3 regions of the Paenibacillus sp. FSL R5-0517 genome follow, and region 2 is predicted to be linked to each of the others. Evidence: riboswitches for the same ligand, from Rfam matches in the RefSeq annotation. Region 2 holds a riboswitch; each other region holds the start of a gene.

Region 1 (10,339 bases), 3.1 Mb from region 2:
ATCATCCTTTTATTACGATTGACTATACAACGGTTACGCTGCGTCTCACGTCATGGGATGCGGGCGGTATTACATCTGTAGATATTAAGGAAGCAGGGCAGTACAACGAAGCTTATGACAAAATGAGGTCGGAATAACGAAGTTGGTTATTATCGCGCGGCCGGAAGTGAGTGAACCCATACATGTCAGACTATAATCAGGAACAACCTCTTATTGCTGTCGTAGGCAGTCTCAATATGGATCTCGTGGTGAAGACAGATACGATTCCGGAAGAGGGAGAGACAGTGAGCGGTGAGGAACTCCACTATCTCGCTGGCGGCAAAGGTGCAAATCAAGCTGTCGCTGCTGCGCGTCTGGGTGGACAGACCACAATGATTGGTGCGGTGGGATCGGATAGTTTTGGCGAACGTCTGCTGCACAGTCTGACGGAAAGTGGTGCAGATGTCTCGCAGGTTCGCAGATTGGAAGACACGGTTACAGGGACAGCTTCCATCTGGCTCTCTCGAGGAGACAATCGGATTATCGTTATTCCTGGTGCGAACGGGCAAGTAGTGCCTGAGATGCTGGAAGAAGCGGATACGGTAAAAAGCCTGACTGCAGCCGCAGCGGTGCTGCTACAGCTGGAGATCCCGCTGCCAGCGGTTACCCGCGCCGCCCAACTGGCGGCTGAAGGCAGCGCACTGGTGGTGCTCAACCCGGCTCCCGCGGTGCCGGGTCTGCCCCAGGAGCTCCTGCGGTGCGTCGACGTTGTCACGCCGAACCGCAGTGAGCTTGCCGTGCTGACCGGCCGGGATCATCTCCGGCCGGAAGACCTGGATGCGGCGGTCGCAGAGCTCGCCGCATCCCTCGGGGCGGCTGTCGTCACGACGCTTGGCCCCGAGGGGGCTGTGTACGCGGCGGCGCCTGGTGGCCGCGTACAGGCAGGGCGTGCCGGCGCATGCCGTGCGCCCGGCTACGCCGTAAGCGCCGTCGATACGACCGGCGCTGGCGATTGCTTCAACGGCGCGTTGGCGGTAGCCCTCGCGCGCGGTGAGACGTTGGACGCGGCCGTAGGCTTCGCCATGGGTGCGGCCGCGTTATCCGTGACGAAGCTCGGCGCCCAGTCCGGGATGCCGTCCGCACGTGAAGTGGAGGCCTTTCTGGCCGAGCATGCGGCAGATGCCTAATCAATAGCATAACAAAGAGGCTCTTATTCTCCCAAAAGGGGATTAAGGGCCTCTTTGTTATGCGCGTGCAGAGATTATTTCTTCTCTGACAGCCACATGGCGATATTAGCAATCTCTTCATCCTGCAGTTTGCCCTTGAAGGAAGGCATGCCGCCACCTTTACCTTTGACAATCGTAGTGTAGATCTTCTCCAGATCATCCTGGCTGCCGATGTTTGCTAGAGCAGGTCCTACACCACCCTGAAGCTGATCCCCGTGACAGGAGATACAATTGGCTTTGACCAGTGCTTCAGCCTGTCCGGCATCCAATGTGACTTCCGGCATGGTTGGCTTGGCTTCTTCAGCCACTTCTTCTTTCCCTGGAAGCGTAAACATTAAAACAATAGCTAAAGCGCATGCTGCAAAAAATACTCCGCTCATGATCCATTTGTGCATCCCTTATGTCCCCTCCAGAATGAAAGATCATCTAACCTGAAACTATCCATATCATTATAACGGAACCTGTACTGACATCATAGCATTTTGTGGGAAATTTTTGAACTAATCACATAACAAGGCGCAAATTTGGTTGTTTTGCAATGGATTTTAATCACGAGGCCCTTCATAAACCATACAGTGAAAGGGCTTCAAGCCGCTTGGGGTCTGTCGTTCGTATGTATCCTGGGTGACAAATCCACTCTTTAGATAGACTTGAATGGCACGAGCATTCCAAGTGAGCACTTCCAGATCAATCTCATTCGTGGGATTTCGGCGAATAGCTTCCTGTACAATGGCCGTGACAAAGGCTGTCCCTTGACCCTGTCCGCAAAGCTCTGGATGCATCCCGAGGCCAATCCGGGTTACCCCTTGAAGTGGGAAGTATTGAGCAAATCCACATATACGATCATTCTGATCCAGGACGATCGCATATTGCTCCTGCCGCAGTTGTGCATCTCCGAATTCCACTTCCAGCGCTTTCATCTGCTCCCAGGGGAGCCAGCTATAGATATTGTAAGGCGGATCATACTGCCAACTGCAGATGAGCTCCGCATGTTCTTCTTGCATCGGTACAACATGAAACGTCACAGGGGCTTCCTTCATACGTCTGCATGCTCCTTTCCTTGACACAGAACTCTTAGTTCACTCTACAAAAGAGATATTGATTTGGCAAGTTTCCCTTTACCAGAAAAATATGAAACAAAAGTTCCGGTAATTCCGTTTATATTATAACAGGGTGGGTAAAAACATCATAAGGGCACGGACGAACGAGGACAAAATGAGCCTGTTGATGTTGCAGGATAGCCCCGAGCGTAACTTGCAATATGAATCAGGATGGAAGCACAAAAAAACCGCCGGATACATTCCTGCGGAGAATGTACCGGGCGGTTCTGTTATGCTTCTTGCTTCGTTACAGTATGGTTCATGGTTACAGTATCATGTTGCTCAGCTTGTCCCTAGTCAAGGGCCAGTGATTCATACGCGTCCGTGCTCATAATCCGTTTAGCGCCAACATAACGATTGGCCCAATAGCTTTCACTCAATGCACTGATCGTAACGCCTTTGGAAGAAGAAGAGTGTGCGAACTTTCCATCCCCTACAAAGATTCCTACATGGGATACGCCTTTACCTGTAGTATTAAAGAATACCAGATCGCCAGCTCTCATTTCCATGCGGGATACGGAATCGCCCATGTCGAATTGGGAACTGGATTGGCGTGCCAAATCAATACCCAATTTGTCGAATACATACCGTGTAAATCCGGAGCAGTCAAAGCCGTTAAGCGTTGTTCCCCCACTTTTGTATGTAGTTCCCATTGCTGAATCAATTACTTTATCCATTTTTGAATCTGCGAATGCGCTACCTGCACCAAGCGATAATGCGAATGTGATGCTAAGTACAGCTGCGGTTAATTTCTTCTTGAACAAGAGATATTCCCCTTCCAACGCCTGCGAGGTTAGCTTAAGGATTCGGTTGAAGGTCCCCTATGATCCCTCTGTAGCAAGATCAATTCACCCATAACTGGTTCCCCCGCTTCCCAGGTGCCAGGAATTTGGCTATGCTAGTTATGCACCTGCGAAATCAAGAAATGACGATTTAATTTTAAGTAGTTACAAATATGAATGTAAAGATTACAAAGTTGTTACTAAAAACTCACTGCGATTATTGTAACAGAGGAGTACGTCTTTGGCAACGTTTAGCAACAAAATTAGCAAAAAAAACCTCGACCTTTGACGGGGAAAGGTTGAGGTTTGCCTATTTATAAGTACATAGCAAGCCATGAGTTTAACATGTGATGGTAACAATTTTTAAACTAAATGCTCTCACCTTTGGATACTTTGGACTGCCACAATCGGAAATGGCTGCATATTTTCCACAGACTCAATAGACATCTGGCAAGTGGATACGTCTGCTGTAGTATAAGTCCGGTAAGTCCCGTTAATAACCATGAGGCTGAAGTGAATGCCCCAAAGACGAGTAAGTGGACTCCGCCCAGCAGGAGAGCAATGCCGATAACGGCGATGAGATGACGCAGTGCAATCCAGAGTGCTTTGAGGGTGCCGTGAGCCCCGCCTTCTCCTTCTGGTGCCGACACACCGAACTGCATGTAGAGCATGACATGGTGGATGACCCATCCATATACAATCCAGGCAGCAACATAAGGTATACCAGGCAAAAGTAATTGAAGGGAATGAAATCCGTCCATGAGGATCGAGTAGAGCTTCGGTATGAGCCAGTAGGCGGGCAGAAGTATCAATAATGTACGTATGGTGTGCAGCAGCAGCATCGGTTTCCACAGTTTTTTGATTCCACGGACGAATGGGATGCGCTCTTCTGTAGAATTAAAGTGCTGAAGTGAGTAGAGCAGTCCTGCCTGAATAAGGGGGCTGATCAACATGCGAACCAGCAGCATGCCCCCCAGAATCCATAGATAACGATGAACCTCCGGATGGGTAGATAGGTTAAGTTGGCTTTCCATTTTGAACAAAAGTGTACTCAGTTCCCCGGCATCAGAATCTGGATAGCGCAGGAGGAGTGGGATGACTGCCGATTGTACCATTCGATAGAAGAAATATCCCCAAATGAGTTGATAAAGAAATAAGAGTGCCGCAATGAACATATGCTGACGGACGAGAAACCAGCCTTCACGTATTTTCGCTTTCACCGTATCCACCTCACCATGACAGACCTCCGAATATGGCTTCTATTAGTTTGGTTACACTCATGCTCCAGCGGGACTTCGTCTGCTCATCCAGTCCGGATTTTAGGAAATTGTTCATATGGCGGTTCTCCAGCACGATCGTGTACAGGGGATCGGTCATGGCCCAAGCTACGGGGGATGTGTGCGTTAATTTATAGGTAATTCGATCTTCTATGCCATCCCATTGCTTGGTGAGGGTATGTCCGTCTTCAAAAGCAATGCGAACAGGAACGGCGTTGTAATCACTGCCTTTTTTGACAATCGTCACGGATGACTCGTACCATGTTTGACCGTCTTTCTGTACAGGCGTAACACGAATCTTCTCTACAGCAAAGTCAGCCATTCCATTACCGTAGACGTATTGGTCAAAATAATCAGACCAGGACGTGCGGGTCACTTGTTCCACAACGTTCTGAAAATCTGCCGAAGTGGGATGTTTGAAGCGGTACTTCTTCACATAGGTAGAGAGAATGCGTTCCATCTTTTTTGTGCCGACTTGATGTTCAATACCAAGCAATACAAGCTTGCCACGTGTGTAGACATTGGCTGCATACTCATTCTGTGAATCGAACTTCCAGGATTCTTGTGTTAAGGATGAAGGAGACGTAATCAGGCCCGATTGTACCGGCAGATTCGGAATCAATCCGTATTCCTGCTCCATCAATTTGTCTTCTGCATAAGAGGTGAACCCCTCATCCAGCCAGGCTTCCTCGAATTCGTTGCTGGCAACCATGCCGTAGAAGTACTGGTGTCCGATCTCGTGGACTACGGTACGTTCCAGGTCATAACCTGGAGTAGTGTCATCGGCTCCAAAGGCCGTTACCAGCGTAGGGTATTCCATACCTCCAGCACCGTTCCCCGCTTTGGGTGGAACAACGATGGATAAGGTAGCATAAGGATACGGGCCAAACCATTTGCTATAATTGGATAGAGCGGCCTTCGCGGCGTAGAAATAACGTTCCTTCAGATCCTGATGAGCAGGATCTAAATATAATTTGATTCGTACACCAGGCACATTGGGTGCAGAGAAGGGTTCCTCGGCGTAGACAAAATTCGGTGAAGCTGCCCAGGCGAAATCATGCACATCATCGGCATAGAATTGATAGACTTTTTCTCCGTTCTTCACCACGGCTTGTTGTGTCGGAAATCCGGTAGCGGCAACTTTGTATGTTTCAGGCACCCGAATACGCACACTATATATACCGAAGTCGGCGTAAAACTCTGAATTGCCATGGTATTGGTGCAGATTCCAGCCTTCCGTTGTCCGTCCGCGCCTGCCCACAGGTTCATAGGCACTTAATTTAGGAAACCATTGACCTGCCATGACAAAATCATCAGCAGTTCCCATCCGGGCAAAAATCTTTGGCAGATTCACTTGGAATCGGGTGTGGAGTGTAATGCTTTCTCCGCCTTTGACGGGTTTGGGTAAGCGTACTTTAATGAGGGTGGTGTCCTTGATATTTCCGTCATCTGGTTGCACATACTGCATCCGGTGCAGCAGAGAGAGCCCGTCCTCCGTTTTCATTTCGGTAATATTCATGGAGCCATAACCGTTGGTAGGCATGACATCACCCCGAAGCTTTCCACCGGATTCCTTCATAAAGGTGGTGTCAGCAGAAGAGAAGGCGTTGGGATACATATGAAAGTAAAGCTCGTTGACGGTTTTTTTACCTGGATGTGTCCAGGTAATCGTCTGAGTCCCTTCCAGTACGTTCCCTTCGACCAGTTTTACATCCATGTGATATTCCACAACACGGTTGCTGTACACTTCGGCAGTAGGGGTCTGTACACTTTCTGGAGGTGCTGGGGTTGGGGCTTTTGCCTTAGGCTTGCCCGATTCCGGGGCAAGTGTTGGCAATCCGGAATGAGTTGAGTGAGTATAACCCAGAGTGATCCATATCCCTCCGGCCAGCACACACAGGGCCAGGGATGCGGTGAGCCAGCTCTTGGCGCGTCGTGGAATCATCGATAAATACCTCCCGTTGACAAGCATCTACAGCATGTATATGTTTGCAATGGGCCGATTATTAGTTAAAATATTTGTATCAACCCTTGGAGGCTATAAACATGGACCAAAACGAGCAAAACGGCAAAAAGCAGATTGCCTTGAATATCGTTAGTGCAAAGAGCAAGCATAAAGGCTTCGGTGCAGGCTCCATTGATCTGAATAACCTATCTCCGGTCATTATTGACAATGGCGAAGCCAAAATTGATATTGGTGCGATGCATGCGAAGAGTAAAGTGGAGCGCAATATCAAGTTCTCGACGAATCGTGAAGATGTGCCCAACGGACGCCAAGTATGGCTGGTGTGGGTAGCTGTGGATCGCACGGAAGAGGGACAGCTGTATGGTGGAGCAACGGCATGTGAGATGTGGATCGATACAGAAGCGAGACGCGGATGGAAACTGCTGGCTGAACATGTGAATCGCATGGATTATGCCATGAAGCGCCGTTTCATGCTGGATGAGCTGGGGCCGGAAGATCGGGCTGCACTCAAGAAGCTGTTGATCTCACACAACGAAGAATGGTGGAATGCTTCTCCGGATGAATTGAAAGAAGCACTCGCTTAAGGCAAATCAATTCAACACCGTATAAAATTAAAAAAGCAAAAGGACCCTTGACCGTAAAGTTCGGTTTGGGGTCTTTTGCTTGTGCATGATCTGTATTCATCGAACTGAATAATTATGAGTTTTCATCCGAAGTTAATTTCCAAATGCCTAATATAACGAGAGGTTACGGGTGACGCAACTAAGTCATCGTGCATTTGCGTCATTCTACCCACCAACGTTTGAAATCTCCCCACCAGGAATGTTTCTCTTCCTGTATGCCTTGTTGATTCTGTACCTCACGGGTCTTCTCATCTTCTCCAGGATCCGAATCATCCGTCGTACCGTGGCAGACCTCTGTGGGTTCAGTGCCGTCAATAAAAACTTCCAGTCGTTTCTCTTCACAACCGGTGCCTGCCAGCTTACCGGATTCCGGGTCGATATAGACACTTACGACGTGATCAGGAACAGTGAAAATTTTGGGTGGTACGCTCGCAAGCGCCTGCTCTGTGAATTGGGCAAAGATTGGTGCCGCGCGGCGGCCGTCCGAAGTCGATATGGCTTTGCCTTGGTCATATCCAACCCATACGGCGGTAGAAAGCTCTGGTGTGAATCCAACGAGCCAGGCATCCGTGTTGGTTGTGCCTGTCTTTCCGGCTACCGGACGTTTAATTGTGGCAGATACCCGGTTACCGGTTCCTCCATTTTCGAATACACTTTCCATTAATCGAGTTAGTACATAAGCTGCCGCAGGTTCCACAACGGTCTCAGCCTTGGTTTGAGGCGATTCATAGAGTACACGTCCTGCTGCATCCGTCACTTGCAGAATGGCGACAGGCGGCGTTCGTTGTCCACCAGCAGCAATGACGGAAAAGGCCGACGCCATCTCCAGCGGGCTGACAGGTGACGTTCCCAGTGCGAGAGAAGGTACGGCGCTCAGGTTGCTCGTAATACCGAGGTTTTTCGCCATACTCACAACCTGCTCAGGACCGATCTGCATAATGGTGTTCACCGCATAGATATTGTCTGAAGCGGCGATCGCTTGTCTAAGGTCAATCTCACCCAGATATTTGTCTCCGAAGTTGCCGGGTTTATAGGTCTTGCGGTCATTGTCGTAGTGAAATAGGGTAGGTTCACTATTAAATATGGATGCACTGGTGAGTTGCTTGGACTCCAGGGCAGCCAGATACATAATAGGTTTAAACGCCGAACCTGGCTGGCGCGTTGTCGCCAGTACATGGTTAATCTGATTGGTGCGGTAATTCTTGCCGCCCACCATGGCTTTAATGTAACCTGTCCGAGGGTCGATGGACACCAGAGCCGTCTCCAGCTCACTTTTGGCATCCATACCTTTCGCTATGGCGTCTTCCGCTGCTTTTTGTACACGCAGATCCAGTGTGGTGTAGATGTTCAATCCTCCGTGATCCAGCATCGCTTCACTGATGCCCAGCTCTTTGATGGCCAGATTCCGGATATAGTCACGGAAATACGGGGCGCTTTCCACCGTTTTACGCTCACTTTCCGGTTTGAACACCAGCATTTGCTCATAAGCTTTATCCGCTTCAGCTTGGGTGATCTTGCCGATATCAGCCATAGCATTCAGCACGATCTTCTGCCGGTCTTTGGCGTTTTTCATATGATTATAGGGTGAATAGTAGGTCGGTCCTTTTGGGATGCCTGCCAGCATGGCGCTCTCTGCGAGATCCAGCTGTTTGGCGGATTTGCCAAAATACATTCGCGAAGCTGCTTCGATTCCGTATGCACCATGCCCATAATAGATTTCATTCAGATACATCTGTAGGATTTCATCCTTGCTGTATTTCATCTCCAATTGCGCCGTGTACATGGCTTCTTTTGCTTTGCGAGTCCATGTTTTCTCATGAGATAGATATAGATTGCGCGCCAGTTGCTGGGTCAATGTACTCGCGCCTTGCGACATCTGCATATGTTCGAGGTTAACGAGCACGGCCCGTCCCATTCCCTGAACGTCAAAACCGTAGTGATTATAGAACTTGCGATCCTCTACAGCCAGAGTGGCATTGACGAGATTCGGAGCGATATCCTCCAGTTGAACCGGAACAGAGTCTTTGCCACCGGCGGAGAAGGTAGCGATCACTTCCCCTTGACTGTCCAGCAATCGGGAATTCCGATCAGAGTCTGCGAGGGGCAGGCTGGTTGCGTATAGGTAGACCAATCCTGCAGCGGTAGCAAGCATGGCGAGCACGGCGAGCAGAGACAGGTTTTTAATGAATTTACGTACACGGAACCCGCGTTTGCGGGTCTTTTGATTTGGCTTGGTCATGGAACGGGCTCCTCTCTTTTCTTCCAGTATGGGACTTCATTGGCAGGGATATTCAATCAGGTGCATAAGCAGACAAAATGTAGCGTTTTCGCCGGAAAAACCGTTTTGCAGTATAAACGTCAATCGCGTATAATGCAAAAGGGTAATGAAAAGGTAAGATTCGGCACAAGATACTAAAGCGCGTAAGGACGAACAGACGAATGGTCATTGATTCATTGATTAGTCAGACGCTCTGCACGCTCTGGTCAATTTAATCTATATAATGAAGTGAACCGCGGACTTTTCCCGCAGGCCAGCAATCATAACGTGATATGGCGCCGAACGCTGGACGTGCTTGGGCGAACCGATTATAGTGCATCGCACTTGATCGGGTATGGCTGATCATTAACTTTACGGAAAGAAGGTAGAGATTATGGAATTGTGGTTTACGGAGAAACAGACCCCGGTATTCGGGATCACCGCGAAGATTAAGCAGACCTATGTCACAGAGAAAACCGATTTTCAAGATTTGGCCATGGTAGAAACCGAGGAATTCGGTAACATGTTGCTTCTTGATGGCATGGTGATGACGACCGTAAAAGACGAATTCGTATATCACGAAATGGCGGCACATCCTGCGCTGAACACTCACCCGAATCCGAAAAAAGTTCTGGTTGTCGGTGGTGGCGATGGCGGGGTCATTCGTGAAGTGATCAAGCATGCTGCTGTAGAAAAAGCAGTTCTCGTCGAGATCGACGGAAAAGTCATTGAATACTCCAAAAAATATTTGCCTGAAATCGCCGGCAAGTTGGACGAGCCTAATGTTGAAGTGCTTGTCAACGACGGCTACATGCATATTATTGAACATAAAAATGAATACGATGTGATCATCGTAGACTCTACAGAGCCTGTAGGTCCGGCTGCTCCATTGTTTGAGCGCGGTTTCTACCAAGGTATCTATGAAGCGTTAAAAGAAGACGGAATCTTCGTTGCCCAAACGGACAACCCGTGGTTCAAGGCGGATCTGATCCAGAAGGTGAACAAAGACGTCAAAGAAATCTTCCCGATCGTACATGTGTACGGCTGTAATATTCCAACCTATCCAAGTGGTTTGTGGACATTCACGATGGGTAGCAAGAAACATGACCCGCTCAAAGTGGATGAGACC
Region 2 (10,339 bases):
GATACACTCCTTGTGCTCATAAACTTTCAGCCGGTCAAGCGGGAGCGTTACCGGATTGGTGTCATGCGTCCCGGTATGTATACCGAAGTTCTGAACAGTGACCATTCCGTCTACGGCGGTTCAGGCATTACTAATGATATGCAACTGCCTACCGAAAAGATTCCTTTTCATGGGCATCCGCATAGTCTTGAATTAGTTTTGCCTCCGCTGAGCATTGTGATTCTAAAAAAGAACACGCGTCGGAAAACGGATGAATCGCCTGCGAGTATTACTTCCGTCAGTTCAACAACGAAAAATAAGAAAGAAAACAACACGCTAAAGCCGAAGAGGAGGACAAAGGCATGAATATTCTATTTGCTGCTGCTGAAGTACATCCATTTATCAAAACAGGTGGCCTTGCTGACGTAATCGGTGCTCTCCCTTTCGCATTAAAGAAGAACGGGGCAGACGTGCGGGTGATTATGCCTAAATACAAAGGGATTCCTGATGAATATAAAGAGGCATTGCAACCAGTCATCACAACTGATGTGCCTCTTGGTTGGCGCAGACCTTATTGTGGAATAGAAATGCTGGTTTATGATGGAATTCCAGTTTATTTTGTGGATAATGAGTATTATTTTGGTCGTGATGGAGTGTACGGGTATATGGATGACGGCGAGCGTTTCGCCTTCTTCAACCGTGCAGTTCTCGAAGTGTTGCCACAGATTGAGTTCAAACCTGACGTGCTGCACAGTCATGACTGGCATGCAGGAATGATTCCTTTGGTACTTGAAGCCCATTACAGACATGATTCATTCTACAGTGATATTCGTACGGTATTCACCATACATAACTTGTTGTACCAAGGGGTATTCCCGCATGAGTTATTCAGTGAAATCCTTGAGTTGGACGATCGATATTTCACCGTAGATGGAGCCGAATATTATGGTAATGTCAATTTCCTGAAAGCAGGAATTGTGTATGCTGACCATGTGACAACTGTGAGCCCAACATATGCTCAGGAGGTGCAAACCTCTTATTATGGATACGGATTGGACGGACTGCTAAGTTCACTTGGAGATCGTTTCAGCGGGATTGTGAACGGGATTGATACCAAGAGCTACAACCCGGCAACGGACACCAAAATTCCAGTGAAATACAGAACGAGTCTGGCCAAGAAAACGGAGAACAAAATTGAGCTGCAAAAGGAACTTGGGCTTCCAGTTCGTCCCGATGTACCTCTCATGGTGATGGTGACAAGGCTCGTGGACTCAAAGGGGCTTGATCTGGTCTGCCGTATCCTGGATGAATTGTTGTACTATGATGACATTCAATTCGCTGTACTGGGAACAGGAGAGCCAACGTATGAACACTGGTTCCGTGAAGCCGCTAATCGTTATCCGCTCAAAATGTCTGCCCAGATCACGTTTAACGATGGGTTATCCCGCCGCTTCTATGCAGGGAGTGATATCTTCCTGATGCCATCGAGGTTCGAACCATGTGGTATTAGTCAGTTACTGGCTCTGCGGTATGGGAGTGTGCCTCTGGTAAGGGAAACGGGGGGGCTGAATGATACTGTGCAGGCATACAATGAGTATACTGGAGAAGGGAATGGATTCTCATTCACTAGCTTTAATGCACATGACATGATGAATACCATTCGACGTGCCGAGGAAATCTACAAACAGCCAGAACATTGGAAGAAGATTGTGAAAAATGCAATGAGCGGGGAATACAGCTGGAACGTCTCAGCTGAAGAATATATGGACATATATCGCCGGATCACACATGAGCCTGTAAACTGATGTAATCCTGAATGAGTCGCAGCATATCATGCTGCGGCTTTTTTTAAACTAATAAACAAAAACACTTCCTAAGTTCAGAATGAAAGTCAGCATCTGAGACAGTGGAAGTGTTTTCTCTTTTTTTATATGTCTGAATATAAACTTCAATAGTGTTGGATGTTTGTCTGATCAAGCTGTCTATACAAAATGCGGTACCCATACGGGTCAAGTTTAATATTCATCATTCCATCGGTTGGAAATACAGGCTCTTCGGTTAATGCATCCTTCCAGTCTTTCGTTTCCATGGGATGAGAAAGCGTTCGATCTTGAGGTGTATTATTCATCCATACGGTAAAGTGAAGGTTGTCATCCACACGCTCGTACACAATACAGGGATCATGGTGATCCGCCTTAAGGAAACGGAAGCGTCCTTTACGCAGGGCTTCATTGCTTTTACGTAAATCAATCATCAGACGATAGAAATCATACAGTTCTCTGTCTTGCTTGGCGGGGGCCCATTCCATACATTTTCGACAATCTGGATCAGCATCACCACTAATTCCCACCTCATCGCCGTAGAAAATACAGGGTGTACCGATATAGGTGAAAAGAAATACAACCGACAACTTTAAACGGCGTTTGTCTTCTCCTAACCGGGTCAGCAGTCGTGGGGTATCATGGCTGCACAGCATATTGAAGATGACTTCGTTGGTTTGTTGTGGATAGCGCATAATCAGTGAACCCATCTCATTGGCAAAGTTATAACCATCCATTGAACCACAGAAGAACTGAAGCACTTTGTCGGCAAATGGGTAATTCATGACGGAATCGAATTGATCACCCATAAGCCAGGTTAAGGAGTCGCTCCATACTTCACCAACAATATAGGCTTCCGGATTCGCCGCCTTAACAACCTTGCGAAAATCACGCCAGAAATGGTTGTCCACTTCATTGGCTACATCCAGACGCCAGCCATCTAGCTTGATTTCCTTAATCCAGTACTCTGCTACATCAAGTAGATATGCTTTAACCTCTGGGTTGGCTGTATTGAACTTGGGCATGTTGCCATAGAAACCAAATGTATCGTAGGTAGGGATACCGTCTTTGATCTGAATCGGATATTCATTGATGTGGAACCAGCCGGCATACTTTGAGTTTTTTCCATTCTGGAGAACGTCTTGAAAAGGAGGGAAGTCTTCACTGCAATGGTTAAACACAGCGTCAAGCATCACTCGGATACCCAGACGATGGCATTCTTCTGTCAATTGTTTGAGCAGGGCATTGTCACCAAAATGAGGGTCGACTTTTTTATAGTCTATTGTGTCGTATTTGTGATAGGAATTGGCTTGGAATAGCGGGGTAAAGTAAATGGCGTTCACGCCAAGTTCGGTCAAGTCATGCAAATGATCCAGCACACCTGGCAGATCTCCACCAAAAAAATTGTCCAACTCCGGTTTGCCACCCCATTCATGCGTTTCTGGAGGATTCAGCTTGGGATCACCATTAGCAAACCGTTCAGTCATGATCTGATAAAAGACGGCTTCTTTGGCCCATTCAGGTACCTTAAACACATCGATTTCATGTATATACGAGAACTCATAATATCCTCCGGTTGGATAGGGGAGCTCATAATGAATTCCGTTATCGGCAAGAAAAACATCTTCCGAACCGGCGGTTATTCGAAATATATAGGTGAGACGTTTGAATTGTGGCTTGACGGCAGCCTCCCAATAATCAAACATGCTATCCGCAGCAGCCTTCTCCAGTTGTATTTCCTTATACGTTCCGTTCCAATTGTACTTATCTCCGGTCAGTGCAGTCACGTATTGCACATCATTTCGTTTGGTTCGTACACGCAGATGTATGGTAGACGAATTATAGGCATAAGCCCACTTGTCACGAGGAACATGATACATGGCTTCGAGCAGCATGACAGCACCTCCTCAATATAGGATAAGTTATGAAAACCGGTCTTTTTGAACACGTACTTATATCAATAAATAACCAAGTTAGCCAGCAAATGAACCACATTTACTGTAATAAAATGAATTATTTTCATCGTTTTCAAAGGTTTCTTTCACAGCATCTCCAGCTTCTTGCTGAATATACGTACAGCTAATTAAGAAAAAGGCACCCTGAAACAGCTTGGAATTCAAGTCTGTTTAGGGTGCCTATATCACATGTTGATTAGATTCTTAGCGAATAGCTTGCTCGAATTCCGTTCGGATGGTTTGAAGCAGTTCTGGCTGACTGAGTACGTCGTAGGCTGTTGTAGCAAGTGCTTTTGCTCCCAGAATCATGCCATCCAGCGCGCGGTCCTGAAGTGCAAGATCACGGAAGGCAATGGAGTGCAGGGTATGAACTTCATCCACTACACGGATGTAGGGGTGGATTGCGGGACATTTCAGGGAAACGTTACCGATGTCCATGGAGCCATGATCGTTACCACTCACAATCTCTTCTTGCGGGATACCGAGTTCCATCAGATTTTGACTAAATGCCGCTGAGAATGCCTCATTGGTGACCATCTCGTCATAGGACGTTTCATAGTTGGATGTCACGAGCTTGCAACCTGTCTGCAGCGCAGAACCTTCAGCGATCTGAATCACACGTTCAGTGAGGATATTCAGTTCTTTACGGGTTGCAGCACGCACATAAAATTGTGCAGAAGCGTAGTCAGGAATGATGTTTGCTGCCTGACCTCCGTTATTGATCACACCGTGAATCCGAACGGTACTTTTCACTTGTTGCCGGAATGCATTGATTCCGTTGAACGTTTGAATGACGGCATCCAGAGCATTAATGCCTTCATGCGGACTTGCGGCAGCATGTGAAGATCGACCATGAAATTCAAATTGAACAGCATCAATCGCCAGCGAGCTGCCTGACTTTTCGTAGGCATAGTATGGATGCGCCATAAGGGCAACATCGCAGTCATCGAACAAGCCTGCTTCCGCCATCGGAACTTTGGCACCACGAGTCTCTTCAGCAGGTGTGCCAAACACTTTAATTGTTCCACCTACTTCATCCAGAATGGCCTTAAGCCCAACAGCAGCTCCAAGACTCATCATGCAGATCAGATGGTGACCACAAGCGTGACCGATCTCCGGCAGCGCGTCATATTCGCACAATAATGCAATGGTAGGGCCGGGTTTGGCGGCGGAATACGTTCCGATAAAGGCTGTCTCCAGTCCAAGAATAGGAGCCTCTACAGTGAAACCATGATAGAGAAGTTCTTCTTTCAAACGGGCAGAAGCGAGATACTCTTCATTTCCCAGTTCGGGATTCGCACCGATATATGATGAAATGGCTTTAAAACGGGAAGCATATTGATCAATAACCGTAAGAATTTGTGATTTTTTAGATGTCATTGGTAAACTCCTTATGCGTAATGAAAATAATTCATTGATTATATCATGTTTGCTTTATTTTTTCAGAAACAAGTCAAGATTTGTAATTTCAAAATGCATTGCATAATCATGCATTGTACTTTATAATGACTCAGTCATCAACATGAGAAGCATACAATGTACTGTAAGGGGAGAAAAAGGTTGAAATTGATAAGTCGTTACACCATGATGCTGTTGACCTTTGTTATTCTGCTGACGACTGCCGTTCCTGTGGCATTGGCAAGTGGAACTACAGATAATTCAAGCAGTAAAAAGCTGGTGCTCGGTACAAGTGCCGATTTTGCACCATATGAATTCCATAAAGTGATTAATGGTAAAGATGAAATCGTTGGTTTTGATATTGAGATCGCCAAAGAGATTGCCAAAGATCTTGGCGCTGAGCTTGTAATTGAGGATATGGGCTTCGACGGTCTTCTGCCTTCATTGCAGAGCGGGCGTGTTGATCTGGTGATTTCAGGTATGACGCCGACGGATGAGCGGAAGAAAAGTATCGATTTTTCCGACACCTACTATAAATCAAAACAAGTGATTATGGTTCGCAATGTGGATAAAGACAAATATCCAACCATGACCGAACTTGAAAATGCGAAGATTGGCGTTCAGAAAGGCTCCATTCAGGAAACGATCGGACAGAGTATTCCAGGAGCGAAGCTTACTGCGCTTGATAAAATCTCGGATATCGTGCTTCAACTGCAAACCAAACGTATTGACGCGGCAATCGTAGAAGATACCGTGGCTGCAGGTTATCTGGACGATATCATTGGACTTGCTGCTGCTGTTCCGGACGAAGAGCAAGCAGAAGCGGCAATCGGGATTCGTAAAGGCAATACCGAGCTGCTAGCAGCCGTAAATGGAACACTGGAGCGATTGAAAAGCGAAGATAAAATCAATCAGATGGTGACGGACGCCAGCCTCTTGATGGCGGACAAAGCAAACAAATCACAAAATATTTTCCAAGTATTCTGGCAGTACAAAAGTTTCTATGCTACAGGTATAGGCTACACACTTCTGTTGTCTGCACTTGGGGTTATCTTCGGGGTAATTATTGGATTGATCATCTGTTTGTTCCGTTTGCATGACGCTGCAATTTTGCGGTGGATCGGTACTGCTTACGTTGAAGTGATCCGTGGTACACCAATGCTGGTACAATTAATGATCATTTACTATGGTTTTTCCCTAAGCTTTGGCATTAACTTCACTGCACTTCAGGCAGGTATCATTACACTTTCAATTAATAGTGGTGCTTATCTGGCAGAGATTTTCCGTGCAGGTATTCAAGGTGTGGATCGGGGTCAGTTGGAAGCAGCTCGTTCCCTGGGAATGGGTAGAGGGGCAGCAATGCGTTATATTATTTTACCGCAAGCCTTCAAAGCTGTATTACCGGCCATCGGTAATGAATTTATAACCATCATCAAAGAATCCTCCATTATCTCCGTTATCGGTATGGTGGACATTATGTATCAGGCAAGTGTGGTCAAAAACATTACGTACCAAGGCTTGAGTCCATTTTTGATTGCAGCAGCCATCTACTTTGTAATGACGTTCATTTTGTCCAAGCTGCTGGGACGACTGGAAAGGAAGTTGAGTGCAAGTGATAGACGTTAGACAATTACACAAATCTTATGGAAATAACGATGTGCTTAAGGGCATTAACGTGACGATTGGCAAAGGTGAGGTTGTCGTGGTCATCGGTCCTTCCGGTTCAGGGAAAAGTACATTCTTACGTTGTCTGAACCTGCTGGAACAACCTACCTCGGGAGAGATTGATTTTGAAGGCGTGTCAATCACCGATCCGAAGCACAACATTAACGCAACTCGTGAGAAAATGGGTATGGTGTTTCAACATTTCAACCTGTTCCCACACAAAACGGTAGAACAAAACATCACAATCGCTCCGATCAAAGTAAAGAAACAATCCACGCTGGAAGCGGAAAAAATTGCTGCTGATCTGCTTAACACCGTGGGCTTGTACGATAAAAAAGATGTATTCCCGAATCAGCTGTCCGGTGGACAGAAGCAGCGGATCGCCATTGCTAGAGCACTGGCCATGCAGCCGCATGTCATGCTGTTTGACGAGCCTACATCGGCACTGGACCCCGAGATGGTCGGCGAAGTTCTGGATGTCATGAAACGTCTTGCAGAAGGCGGGATGACCATGGTCATCGTAACGCATGAGATGGGGTTTGCACGTGAAGTGGGAGACCGTATCCTGTTCATGGATGGCGGGGTTATTGTGGAAGAGGGAACACCTGATGAGGTGTTTGGAGCACCGAAAAATTCACGTACACGTGACTTCCTTGCGAAAGTACTCTAAATGAATCGATTAAATAGCGTTACTGACTTCGAGTCGGTAACGCTATTTTTTTGTTGAAAATAATTACATATGGGATTCGAAAAGTAACTATTCTGTTACCAAATATATAGCGGATATCTGGCCCAAACACTTTTAGATTATTCAATATTCTTACACGTGCTTATACATGTTGAATCCATTTGGTAAGAATTACTACAAGTTCAGGTTACAAAATTGTGATATATTGAACTCTGCCGAAACTTCCGGACAGGGAGTGCGGGGGATGTAACGATGCAGATAGTGCAGGGGGAAGATCTACAGCACACTGCTTGGGGTGAATTAGGGGTACATATCGTTTCAAATGTAATGATGGACCTATAGGGTGGGCTCCTCATCCGAATCCGACAACTAACTTCGCAGGCACAATGAGGGAGGAAGACCATGATTAACAAGAAACGTATAGCCAAAACAGCAGTAGCATTAATGACAACAGCAATGCTCATTCAAGCCGTTCCGGCTCACGCCGATTCAGTTCATGTGGCCAAAGAGGGGGATACCTTCTACACCTTATCGAAACAATACGGAGTATCAATGAACACGTTAGTTAAAGCAAACAATGACATTTCGCCTTACAACATTTATGGTGGTTTGAAAATTACTATTCCCGGTAAGGCAAACAATGTAGCTGCCGCGGCGACGGAGAGCAAGACCCAAGCCAAAACGGTTACGACAGCAAGCTTGGACGTTAACACAGATAACAAAGTGGTTCAAGCGTGGGGTAAAACATTTGATTATAGTAAAACTGTGAACGTGAAAGCAACAGCATACTCTGCAGATCCGTCTGAAAATGGAGGATGGGGTGCGGTCGATTATTTCGGAAATGACCTTGAACTGGGTACGATTGCAGTAGATCCTAGTGTCATTCCTCTTGGAACCAAAGTACTGGTAACGGGTCACAGCCATCCAGGATTGCCAAAACAGGCTTTTGTGGCTACAGCACGTGATGTGGGCGGTGCAATCAAGGGTCACCGGATTGATATCTTTATCCCTGGTAGCAAACAGTCGGTAAGCACATTTGGTTTTCAGGATATCGAGTTGTACATTCTGAAGTAGAGCGTAAATTTCATTTAAACTGAATTCAAACAGGGTGTCTGCCAGTCGCTAACTTGCGATTGAACAGCACCCTTTTAATATTTCCATGATTACCTAACACGGTTATTCTATTCTTTCGCCTTCGGTAATCCCAGCATTTCGTCCAAGGTGACCAGTTCATATCCCCGGTTACGCAGTTCCTCAATAATTTCAGGCAAAGCCTCAATCGTGCCATTCAGATTCGATCCAACACCGCCTCCTGCATGTTGTAGAACGATGGAGCCAGGTTTTACAGCAGACAGGATGTTATCTTTCACCTTTTCCTTGGAAAGACCTTTCCAGTCCAGAGAGTCAACGTTCCAGTTCACAATACTATAATGTTGTCTGGCAGCCCATTGCAGCTGTTCTTCATTAATGTCTCCATACGGAGGTCGAATCATCTTGGGCGTATATCCCGCCAAATGGCGAATGATATCCCCGGTATGTAAAATTTGTTTGCGGAAGGCATTCATCGACAGCTTACTGAACTCCGGATGATTGTAGCTGTGATTGCCAACGATGTGCCCTTCCTTAACAATCCTTTTTACCAAATCGGGGTGCTTCTCAGCACGACTACCAACGATGAAAAACGTAGCTCTGACTTTATACTTTTTCAACAGATCCAACACCTGCGGAGTAAACCGTGGATCGGGCACATCATCAAATGTTAACGCAACCTGTTTGGTTGAAGGACCATTAGTTTTGAACGTATCGGCATATTTCTGACGTAACTGTCCCAATGTTAATTGTTCTTCTTCCACGGAATCAGTATTGGATACCGATTCACTTGGCGGGTCTGAAGCATCCCGTGATGAAGCTGGTGGTGCTTGATATCCTCCGAGAAAAACAACGATAACCATCAGCATAATGAGGCGTACGCGCATAATAACAGCCTCCTTTTCCAAAATGACGTTCTCTATGGTATGCCCGTGGACTTGAGAAAATATGCGCAGTGTGAGAAGTTTCATTGCTGATTTAACTCATGACAGCCATAATTCCTCCATATATAACATATAGAAAAGGAGCGGTGGAATAGCCATGAGTACATATGATTTGAAATCGATACGTTTACAGGTGATTGAAGCAGGAGAGGATAAGGTTTTTCTCGTTACGGGAGGAAAAGCTCATATTGGCGCTGTAGCCACGTTCTATGTGGAAGATGAGCGGGTCAGCGGCACGACAGTCCATATTCCGGGACATAAGGAACAAGAACTGTGTGAGCGGCTTGCCCGAAAGGCTGCCCAACAATTAAAAATGACCGTTACGGTAATTATGGGTATCCATTTTGATTCCATTACACGGATGCAGATCGATGAAATCGTGCAGACTGCAGAGAGGCTAATGGAGGATCATCTGAGCAAGGATAAACGATCTTCCTAATATAAAGAGCAATCGCATGTTTTAATTTTATTTGCTAAAATTGAAACGAGTTGTAGATTGTTACGTATGTATGTTTATATACGATGTAATATCGACTAGGAGGAATAACATAATGTCCATTTTCAAACGTTTACGTGATCTAACCATGTCTAACATCAACGCTATTATTGACAAGGCAGAAGACCCAATCAAGATGACGGACCAATATATCCGTGACATGCAAGAGGATCTGGAAGATGCGGAGAAAGCAGTAGCGCAACAGATCGCCATTGAGAAGAAATTCAAGCAGCTATTCGAAGAGCAGGAAGCTCTAGTGAAAAAACGTGAAGAGCAGGCGCATACGGCGGCACGTGCTCAAAACT
Region 3 (10,339 bases), 3.0 Mb from region 2:
CACTTATGGAACCGCCTTTCTTGATCAGAAGAATGGGCACACTCTTTTTCGAATGAACATTTTCTAGCTGGGGAATGCTCATTCGGAAAGAGGTTGACTACAAACAACAAGTCCTTAATGGTGATGTATATCTACCATTTATATAGAGTGTGATCAGCATATATAGAAGCCTCATCCTCACGCACAGGCGCAACGCGCACTGTGCTGATGGGCGATTAGCTAACTTTGATAGAAAGCGGGCGTATCCATGAAAATCAATCCTGGATTCAGACCGATTCAGAGCGGGATCAGTTCTACTGATTCAGGCTCCAAACCGGTTCAATCCAAAAATTTCTCTGATATGATGAACCACCAGGGGGAACGGGCCTCACAAGCTGAACTGAATCGCCGGTTTAGTGAAATCCAGCTTCAAGGTGATCGCCTGGCACGTTCCATGACGATTCGTGAACTGAAGGCGTATAAGCAACTTGTTAAAAGGTTCCTGGAAGAGACCGTTCGTCGCGGTGTATCCATGAAAGAGACAAGGGGTTGGGATCGTCGGGGCAGAGGCAAGCGTTATAAGCTAATTGATGAAATTGACTCCGCTCTGTTATCCATGGCAGATGAATTGCTGGATACAGAAGAAGGAAAAATCTCTCTATTGCAACAAGTAGGCGAAATTCGGGGGATGCTTATTAATTTAAGCTTCTGAGGAGGAAGTATGTCCTTTCAACAGATTATGGGTCAACAAGCGGCCAAGCAAATGTTACAAAGCAGTTTGAGACGTCAGGCAATAAGCCACGCGTATTTATTTAGCGGTCCAGCGGGAAGCGGGCAACGGAAGACGGCAATTACCTTTGCCAAGGCAATATTCTGTACAGAGCTTGAAGATGACGCGTGCGGGCAATGTCTTGAATGTCGTAAGGTGGATCATGGTAACCACCCGGATCTAACCATGCTTGCACCAGATGGAAACAATATTAAAATAGATCAAATCCGGGATCTGCAGCGTATCTTTTCATACCGATCAGAGGCAGGTCATCCCAAAGTATATATTATAGAACAAGCCGAGAAAATGACGGTTCAGGCAGCAAACAGTTTGTTGAAATTCCTGGAGGAACCGCAGGTACCGGCAGTTGGCATCCTGATTACAGATAATGGACAGGCCATGTTGCCTACGATTCGTTCACGCTCCCAATTGGTGCCGTTCAGCGCACTCAATCCGGAAGAGATGCTGCAATCACTAATTGAGGAAGGGCACCCTGCCAATCTGGCTCGCTCTGCCGTCCATTTAGCGTCAGGATTGGAAGCATGTAGAGAAATTCTCCAGCAGAATTGGTTTGCAGAAATTAGAAACGTAATGTTACAATTAGGGAAGGAGTCCCTGGGTAGAGGAAGTACATCATTGATCTCTGCACAGCAGAAGCTTTTTAAAACCGGACTCTCTGAACACCTGGACATGTTACTCAGTTTGTTCCATCTATGGTTTAGGGACATGCTGTATGTTCAGTACGATAGGCATGAACATATCGTTTTTATAGATCAGTTAGACATGCTATCTCAGTTGGCACATACCCGCAGCACAGAGCAGTGGGTCTCCTATATGGATATGGCCGCAGCATGCAGAAAAAAATTGCGTTTTAACGTCAATGGCCAGCTTTGTCTGGAGCAATTTTTGATCGGTTTGGCATAAGACTGGGAGAGGGATAAGTTAGTTCCAATCATATGCAAACGGTTATAACTTCGGCCGGTTCCCTAAGAAGACGGGGCTTCAGACGAAGTGGGGTTGGCTTACAAGGGGGTTAATTTTTTGTACAGTGTAGTGGGTGTCCGTTTCAAAAAAGCGGGCAAAATTTATTACTTCGATCCCCTGGACCTTCCCATTGAGAAAGAAAACTGCGTTATCGTGGAGACAGCGCGGGGGGTAGAGTACGGTAAGGTTGTTGTTGGTAAGAAGGAAGTGGGCGAGTCCGATGTGGTGTTGCCGCTGAAGAAAGTCATCCGCGTTGCGGGCGAGACCGATGCCCGTGTGGTTGATGAAAATAAGCGTGCAGCGAAAGAAGCATTCGGTACTTGTTTAAATAAAATCAAAGACCATGGCCTCAAAATGAAGCTGGTCGATGTGGAATTTACGTTTGATCGCAATAAAATCATATTTTATTTTACAGCTGAAGGAAGAGTTGATTTCCGGGAGCTGGTCAAGGATCTGGCAAGCATATTCCGGACACGAATCGAGCTGAGACAGATTGGTGTACGTGATGAAGCGAAGATGCTTGGCGGAATCGGACCTTGCGGCCGTGTATTGTGTTGTTCTTCCTGGCTGGGAGACTTTGAGCCGGTATCAATCAAGATGGCTAAAGATCAGAGCCTGTCACTGAATCCGACGAAAATTTCAGGGTTGTGCGGAAGACTCATGTGCTGTCTGAAATTTGAGCATGATAACTATGAAAGTGTGAGAGAAGAACTGCCAGCTGTAGGCAAATTGGTCGTCACCTCATTGGGTGAAGGAAAAGTTGTCGGAATTAATGCCGGTAGCCGCACAGTCCATGTTCAACTGTTCGACATCAGTAAAGTCAAAGAACTTCCGCTGGATGACGTCGTTATCAAGTAAACCATAAAGGTTGCTTCGGGGTGGAAACTTGGAAAAGAAAAATCTGTTTACGCACATTCATGAAATGGAAACCCAACTGGGTCAGTTGCACGGTGATTTAGGAGAGTTAAAAATGATTGTGAAGGAGCTGCTTGAGGATAATCAGCGGCTTACCATCGAGAATGAGCAATTACGCAAATTGCTCAAACGTGAGGCTCCGGCAGATCTGCCAATCTCCTCAGCACTCGCTCCCGTAGCAAGACCAGCAGGTCCGGCTACAGGTGAAGATGTTGTGGGTGAAGGCTATGATAATCTGGCCCGGTTGTATCACGAAGGCTTCCATATCTGCAACGTCTATTATGGACATCTGCGGACGGAAGGCGATTGTCTGTTCTGCCTGTCTTTTTTGAATAAATGAAGTGACCGTAGGGATCCCCTACGGTTTTTTTTCAAGGTTACAAACCTAAAAGTAACAAACATGAGATATAGAATACCGGAGGATGAGCGTAACATATGAAAGCAAATGAAGTCGCGTTACAGGAGTCAGAGCGGATTGATGATCTGCTCTCTCATGATTTAAGAATCATTCAAAGTGATGAAGTGTTCAGTTTTTCGATGGATGCGGTATTATTAGCCCGATTTGCTTCCGTACCTAAACGCGGTCGTGTACTTGATTTGTGTACAGGTAACGGGGTGGTTCCCATTTTGCTTACAACGCGTACACAGGCTAGTCTGGAGGGAATCGAAATTCAGCCTCGTTTGGCGGATATGGCTCGTCGCAGCGTTCAATTAAATGCACTGGACGAATCAATTATGATTCGTGAAGGTGATTTGCGAGAATTGGTGAAAGAAACGGGACATGCTGTATACGATGCAATAACGGTAAACCCCCCTTATATGCCCCTGAATGGCAGTGACCTCAAAATGAACACACATCAGGCAATGGCACGTCATGAGATCGGGTGTACCTTGGAAGAAGTGATCCAGGCTTGCAGTCGACTTGTACGTAATGGCGGCAAAGTATCGATGGTTCATCGTCCACAGCGACTTGCAGAGATTATCTCGCTCATGCGTGAGTATAAGCTGGAGCCGAAACGAATTCGGATGGTACATCCCCGTGCTCATCTGGAAGCCAACATGGTATTAATTGAAGGCATGAAAGATGGTAAACCGGAAGTAAGGATGCTTCCTCCACTCATTGTCTACAATGAAGAGGGGAAATACTGCGAAGAGATTATGGATATTTACTATGGCCAGCAACATGCTGAGCGTACTACGAAAGGAGGACTATAGAGATGACTTTGCATATTCAGAAAAGCTATGCGGAGCAGCTTGAAGGATCAGGCAAGCTGTATCTGGTTGGAACACCCATTGGTAATCTGGAGGATATGACCTTCCGAGCCATCAAGACATTGCAGAGTTGTGACATCATTGCAGCAGAAGACACACGACAGACCCGGAAGCTGCTCACTCATTTTGAAATTACACCTTCGATGCTGTTTAGTTATCATGAGCATAACAAGGGGGCAAGTGGACCTGAACTGATACGCTATATAATAGAAGGAAAAAATTTGGCACTCGTCAGTGATGCTGGTCTGCCAGCCATTTCGGACCCGGGATCCGACCTTGTACAGCTTGCACTGGAAGCCGGAATAACGGTCATTCCCATCCCTGGACCCAATGCTGCATTATCTGCTCTGATCGTGTCCGGATTACCGACGGAGCGTTTTACATTCGGCGGTTTTTTGCCGCGGGAGAAAAAGGACATGCGAAAAGTGCTGGAGGCTTTTGACGAATCCAACGGGACTTTGTTATTTTATGAATCACCTCACCGTATTCGGAAAACATTAGTCCACCTCGAAGAAATTCTGGGTGATCGCTCCATTGTCCTTGCTCGTGAACTAACCAAGCGTCATGAGGAATTCGCAAGGGGTACTGTGAAGGAATGCATAGACTGGCTTGAAGAGCATCCACCTCTTGGCGAGTACTGTTTGCTGGTGGAAGGTATTAAGGAAGAGGAGCGGAAGGCTGAGCGCGAAGCATGGTGGCAGCTGATGTCACTTGCGGATCATGTCAGCCATTATGAGGGTGAAGGATATAATCGCAAAGATGCGATGAAAAAAACGGCAACCGATCGTGGTCTGACGAAGCGGGATGTATATAATGCGTTAATCGAGTAGCCAATCTAACCCAATATCTTCTGTTATGGGGAACATAACCTGAAAAGAACCTTATATTCAACATTCATGTAGTTTTTGGGTAATGGAACCCATAACAGGGCAAAAAAATACCTTCCGCGGTGGGGTTCACACCGGGAAGGCCATTAAGGAATATTAAAAAGGTTAGAAATAACAATTTAGATAAGTCCAGTATACCTGGTTTTTCTTATTTTGTCACAGGTGCAGGGATTTCGGAAATACATTCGTTACAAACAATTTTACCTTTGAAGTAAGTAACGTTCTCTGCATTACCACAGAAGATACAAGCAGGCTCATATTTTTTCAACATGATGCGCTCGCCGTCAACATAGATTTCCAGAGCATCTTTTTCACCAATACCGAGCGTACGGCGCAATTCGATTGGAATAACTACCCGTCCCAGTTCGTCCACTTTTCTTACAATACCTGTTGATTTCATCATTATAATCAGTGCTCCTCTCAGCTAACTATCATTGTCATTATTCGACATTATTTTATGTTTTATGATACTCATCATACCAACGATTCCCAAAACAGTCAACCTTAAAATTAGCTTAAAATTAAGGCTGTTTTTCACAAGGTTACTGGTGGTAAGGGATTGGCAGCCATTTTTCGCATTTAAACAACAATGCCAAGTTTGTCGATTTGGAAAACGACAAAACTACGTTATTCGACAAAGTTCGTCATAACGTGTCGAATCTTAGGTGAATCGTGGAGCTCAAAGCGTTAATATAAAAGAAATTAAAGGAGTGAATCGACATGGAACAACGACTAACGGAAGAGAAAGTATTCAAAGATCCGGTACATAATTATATCCACGTGCAAGATCCGGTTATATGGCAGTTAATTAACACCCCGGAATTTCAGCGTTTACGCCGGATTCGCCAACTCGGTACTTCTTACCTTACTTTTCACGGAGCAGAGCATAGCCGGTTCTCACATTCACTAGGTGTTTATGAAATTACACGCAAGATCATCTCTCAATTTGAAAGAAGTCATTATTCAGATTGGCCGAAGGAAGAAAAGATTGTAGCTCTGTGTGCAGCTCTGCTTCATGATCTCGGGCATGGTCCATTCTCTCACTCCATCGAGGAAGCTTTTGACATGAATCACGAAGATTGGACTTGTCGCATTATTACAGGTGATACCGAAGTAGGGGCGATCTTAAGACGGTATGCTCCTGATTTTCCTGAGAAAGTGGCATCTGTCATTCAAAAAACGTACGAAAAGCCGATTGTCGTGAACTTGGTGACCAGCCCGCTTGATGCAGACCGAATGGACTATTTGCTCAGGGATGCTTATTTTACAGGTGTAAATTACGGCACGATTGACCTTGATCGCATCCTTCGGATGCTGCGTCCTTATCATGGACGGATTGTAGTCAAGGAGTCAGGTATGCATGCTGTGGAGGATTACCTCATGTCTAGGTATCAGATGTATTGGCAGATTTACTTCCATCCGGTAACTCGTAGTTCTGAAATTCTATTGCGGCAAATATTCAAGCGAGCAAAAACACTCATACAGCATGATTTTCAATTTCGCTTCATGATTGATCCACTCCCTCAATTATTTGCAGGAGAATTATCCGTGGATGAATATTTGCAGTTGGATGAAGCATTAATTCAGACGGCATTTACACAGTGGCGAAAGGAGGACGATACTGTTCTGAGTGAGTTATGCGAACGTTTTATGGATCGCAAGTTATATAAGTATGTAGAGCTTGAACAGGTCGACTTGACAATAATAGAAGAGATTCGGGAAGCTTTTGTACAGGCAGGTCTTGATCCCGAATATGATCTTGAAATTGATTTTCCTTCCGATAATCCGTATGATGTTTTTCGTCCGGATGAATCCACGGATAAGCAGATTCTTCTTCTGGATCGACAGGACAATTTACGTGAGTTGTCAGAAGTATCTGACATTGTCCGTTCCATCAGCGGGCTTCACCGGGGGAAACATCATTTGTATTACCCGCAAAACAAGGTGGATGCGATTATTCATGAATTACCGTCACATATACGCCCCTATTTCTTGTAATCGTGTGGGTATAATCCAATGAAGAATTTAGATATCAAAAGACTTTCAAAAAGAGCTATTTTTCATGATACAGTAATCTGCTTTAATGGGGAGTATATGTAGATCGACATAATTTTGTAAATGAAAGTAGGCAAAGTTAGCACAATCAGCAATATGTAGATCAGAATATCCTTATATCTTCTATATATTGTAGTTGTGAAGAAACAAACGTAATGATGTAATATACAGATTGTCCAAAATGTTTTTTTGTATGAGTCATTAAAAAATTTGAATTTCACCAATTAAATTTTCAAAAGAAGATAGTCGTTATTTCGACATGAAGGGAGATACAGACATGATGCTGTTCGACACACATACACATCTGGATGCACCACAATTCGACGAGGACCGCGAGGACATGATTCAGCGTGCTGTGGATGCAGGAGTTGGTCGCATGATCAACATTGGCTTTAACCGGGAGACAATTCCAACCACAATGAAACTCGCTGAAACGTATGACTTTATCTATGCAGCTGTAGGTTGGCATCCCGTAGATGCGATCACAATGCAGGAGGGGGATTTGGAGTGGATTGCATCTTTATGCAAGCATGAAAAAGTGGTGGCAATCGGTGAGATTGGATTGGATTATCACTGGGATACTTCACCGAAGGAAATACAGCATCGCGTATTACGACAACAAATTGCCTTGGCGCGTGAAGTGAACATGCCGATTGTCATCCATAATCGGGATGCACATGAGGATATCATAAGAATTTTGCGTGAAGAGAAGGCGAGTGAGGTTGGTGGTGTGATGCACTCGTTCTCAGGCAGCTGGGAAACAGCGAAAAGTTGTCTCGATATGGGTTTCCATCTCTCCTTCGGAGGACCGATTACCTTCAAAAACGCAAAGCAACCCAAAGAGGTGCTGGCGAAGGTTCCGATGGACCGATTTTTCATTGAAACCGATGCTCCATATTTGACACCTCACCCTTATCGCGGGAAACGAAATGAGACAGCGCATGTACGTCTGGTTGCAGAGGCAGCTGCGGAAATTAAAGGCATTTCGGTGGAGGAAATTGCTGCAATAACCACCAAAAATGCCATGGAACGATTTGGAATTCGTTAAAAAAACGAGCAAATGAGGTGAAAAAGGCAGGTAAGCGGAGTTAATTTGCCCTTTGATCCAAATAAATCAAGAATATTACAATATTTTAACCAAATATTCAGAAAAACGTACTTGATCAACGCTTTACAACATGCATCAAAACAGGATATCATCTTTTCAGTGAATTGTTGTGCGGAAAATTGGACAGATGTTCGGGGGATGAACAAAGGGACACTTTCCGATGAAACAACATTACTTTCATGAATCAGTCTCGCTGAGTCTCCGTTAACGGAGAGCGGGGGAACCAATAGGGCTTAAACATCGGTGAATTTGGCCGATGCGCAACGTTCGCTGACCCAAAAGCAGCGAAGGGAACTGCGAAGCCGTATTTGATTTCTTCTTTGGGTCTCGGGGTGAATTCAAGGGCGTCCGCCATGAGCGGGTGACCCAAGATAGGGCGGCTCTCTTTCGCCCGAACCCGACAGCTAACCTCGCAAGCGGAAAAAGAGAGGCAACCTCGTGCATGAATTTCCGATATTCAAAATCATTCGGAAGCCACGAAAGAGTTCCTCTTACACTCTTTCTTTGGCTTTTTTGTTTTTGAATAAAAGAAATGTTGTCATCATACGGTAGGTATTCAGGAGGATGACATCATGTTGCGAAGATTGATTCATGGTGCAGAACCGATCAGTTGGTTCGATCTGTGTTCTGTAGAAAATTTGGTATAGTCACGTCAAAGACATCATGCGTTACTTTAGACGGCGAGGCTATGAAGGAGGACGGAGAAGTGGGCACATTCCAACCAGAAGAGACCCATGAGTCACGATCATCCAGTAAGTCTTTCGCGTTGCGGTGGAAGCATGAGAACATGCGTCAAATGGCATTGATCGCGATTTTCTCAATTGCGCTTACAATCATGATCTTGTTAGTCGTTTACGGTCAGGCCGGGAAACAAATTTCACTGGTTATTGATGGCAAAGCTCAGGTGGTAGAGACTCGTACAGGAATGCTTCAGGAAATGTTGGAGGAGCAGTCGATCACAGTCAGCCCTCACGATAAGGTATCCATGTCCATGAACGGGGCGATTACAGATGGAGACCGAATCGTTATTGAGCGGGCCGTTCCAGTTAACATTACGGCAGACGGAGACACCAAGACTCTGTATACAACGGATTCATCGGTAGAAGATGCAATTCAAAAATCAGGTATTCAAGTTGAAAGTAATGATAAGGTGTATCCGGCGCTTGGAACTGCGATCAAAGCAGATATGAAGATCCGTGTAGTGCGCGTAACAAAGCGTACAGTGGATGTAGAACAACCAATCGCTTACAAAGTAATTAAAACGGCTGACCCTAGCTTGTACAAAGGGGATAACCGTGTCGTTGTGAACGGCAAAGAAGGCACAATTGTACAGCACATCGAAAAGGTATTTCAGGATGGAGAATTGGTCTCCAAAAAAATGGTCGGCAAATCTGTCGCGAATAATCGTGTAGATAAAGTTATTGCTGTCGGCACCAAAGCAAAACCGGTCGTGAAAAAACCAGAGATTCAGACCGTATCAGCTCAGACTTCAACAACGAAAAAAGCTACAACAACGAACTCGAAGAAAACATCTGCCTCGGGCAGCAAAGTGATTACCGTATCCGGGACTTCTTTTAAATACTCCAAAGTACTTAAGAATGTATCCATGACTGCCTACTCTTCCGAAGAGCCTGGCATTGGAACCAAAACAGCTTCTGGTACTCGTGTAACGGAAGGACGCACCATTGCGGTTGATCCCAAAGTCATACCAATTGGCTGGTGGGTATATATCGAAGGTCTGGGATTCCGTCGTGCGGAAGATACAGGCGGTGCCATTAAAGGCAACAAAATTGACGTATATTATGACAGTGTGAAGCATGCCCTGAATTTTGGACGCAAGAAAGGCAAGACGGTCTACGTGATCGGTCCGGTGAAGCCGGAAGCGAACTAAAATCGTTTTACTTTGAAATGGGAATGCTATAAAATAGTTGCATGAATGATTCATGCGGAATATGCGGCGGAGGGGTCTGAATTCAGTCTCCCCCGCCGTTTGGCAGAGAAGAGGATATTCCTCTTCTTTTTGCGTTAGAAAGGAAGAAATGGAACATGATAAAAGAAGTCATTGTGGTGGAAGGCCGTGATGATACGGTAGCCATCCGTCGGGCCGTGGAAGCCGATACCATAGAAACAGGTGGATCAGCCATCAACCAACGCATTCTGAACCGGATTGCGCTTGCTCAGGAGAGACGGGGAGTCATTGTACTGACAGATCCGGATCATGCCGGCGAACGCATTCGTAAAATCATTGCGAATAAGGTGCCTGGTTGCAAACATGCTTTCATTCCGGAAGCCGATGCCACACGCAAAGGGGATATTGGGGTGGAGAATGCCTCACCGGAGGCAATCCGTCATGCTCTGGCACGTGTACAT

What was found. Region 2 has a riboswitch for cyclic di-AMP ahead of MKX40_RS17390 (3D domain-containing protein). Riboswitches for the same ligand answer to the same signal wherever they lie in the genome.
Region 1: linked by a shared signal. The riboswitch ahead of MKX40_RS00530 (C40 family peptidase) and the one ahead of MKX40_RS17390 (3D domain-containing protein) in region 2 are both predicted to bind cyclic di-AMP.
Region 3: linked by a shared signal. The riboswitch ahead of MKX40_RS00150 (ubiquitin-like domain-containing protein) and the one ahead of MKX40_RS17390 (3D domain-containing protein) in region 2 are both predicted to bind cyclic di-AMP.

The regions. Positions count from the first base shown of each region.
Region 1 is NZ_CP150235.1:106,959-117,297, forward strand. It holds gene MKX40_RS00510 (4a-hydroxytetrahydrobiopterin dehydratase) at 1-137, shown strand, start outside; gene rbsK (ribokinase) at 183-1,166, shown strand; gene MKX40_RS00520 (cytochrome c) at 1,241-1,600, opposite strand; gene MKX40_RS00525 (GNAT family protein) at 1,751-2,245, opposite strand; gene MKX40_RS00530 (C40 family peptidase) at 2,599-3,033, opposite strand; cyclic di-AMP (ydaO/yuaA leader) riboswitch at 3,073-3,210, opposite strand; gene MKX40_RS00535 (hypothetical protein) at 3,456-4,307, opposite strand; gene MKX40_RS00540 (M1 family metallopeptidase) at 4,318-6,309, opposite strand; gene MKX40_RS00545 (YwhD family protein) at 6,411-6,914, shown strand; gene MKX40_RS00550 (PBP1A family penicillin-binding protein) at 7,114-9,192, opposite strand; gene speE (polyamine aminopropyltransferase) at 9,605-10,339, shown strand, end outside.
Region 2 is NZ_CP150235.1:3,954,782-3,965,120, reverse strand. It holds gene glgB (1,4-alpha-glucan branching protein GlgB) at 1-345, shown strand, start outside; gene glgA (glycogen synthase GlgA) at 342-1,784, shown strand; gene MKX40_RS17410 (alpha-glycosidase) at 1,928-3,694, opposite strand; gene MKX40_RS17405 (M20 family metallopeptidase) at 3,959-5,134, opposite strand; gene MKX40_RS17400 (ABC transporter substrate-binding protein/permease) at 5,315-6,778, shown strand; gene MKX40_RS17395 (amino acid ABC transporter ATP-binding protein) at 6,765-7,487, shown strand; cyclic di-AMP (ydaO/yuaA leader) riboswitch at 7,709-7,905, shown strand; gene MKX40_RS17390 (3D domain-containing protein) at 7,908-8,579, shown strand; gene MKX40_RS17385 (polysaccharide deacetylase family protein) at 8,687-9,481, opposite strand; gene MKX40_RS17380 (hypothetical protein) at 9,636-9,977, shown strand; gene MKX40_RS17375 (PspA/IM30 family protein) at 10,090-10,339, shown strand, end outside.
Region 3 is NZ_CP150235.1:24,792-35,130, forward strand. It holds gene MKX40_RS00105 (YaaR family protein) at 248-691, shown strand; gene holB (DNA polymerase III subunit delta') at 701-1,672, shown strand; gene MKX40_RS00115 (stage 0 sporulation family protein) at 1,790-2,590, shown strand; gene yabA (DNA replication initiation control protein YabA) at 2,619-2,987, shown strand; gene MKX40_RS00125 (tRNA1(Val) (adenine(37)-N6)-methyltransferase) at 3,083-3,862, shown strand; gene rsmI (16S rRNA (cytidine(1402)-2'-O)-methyltransferase) at 3,865-4,749, shown strand; gene MKX40_RS00135 (AbrB/MazE/SpoVT family DNA-binding domain-containing protein) at 4,955-5,209, opposite strand; gene MKX40_RS00140 (HD domain-containing protein) at 5,527-6,804, shown strand; gene MKX40_RS00145 (TatD family hydrolase) at 7,139-7,909, shown strand; cyclic di-AMP (ydaO/yuaA leader) riboswitch at 8,151-8,404, shown strand; gene MKX40_RS00150 (ubiquitin-like domain-containing protein) at 8,676-9,860, shown strand; gene rnmV (ribonuclease M5) at 10,016-10,339, shown strand, end outside.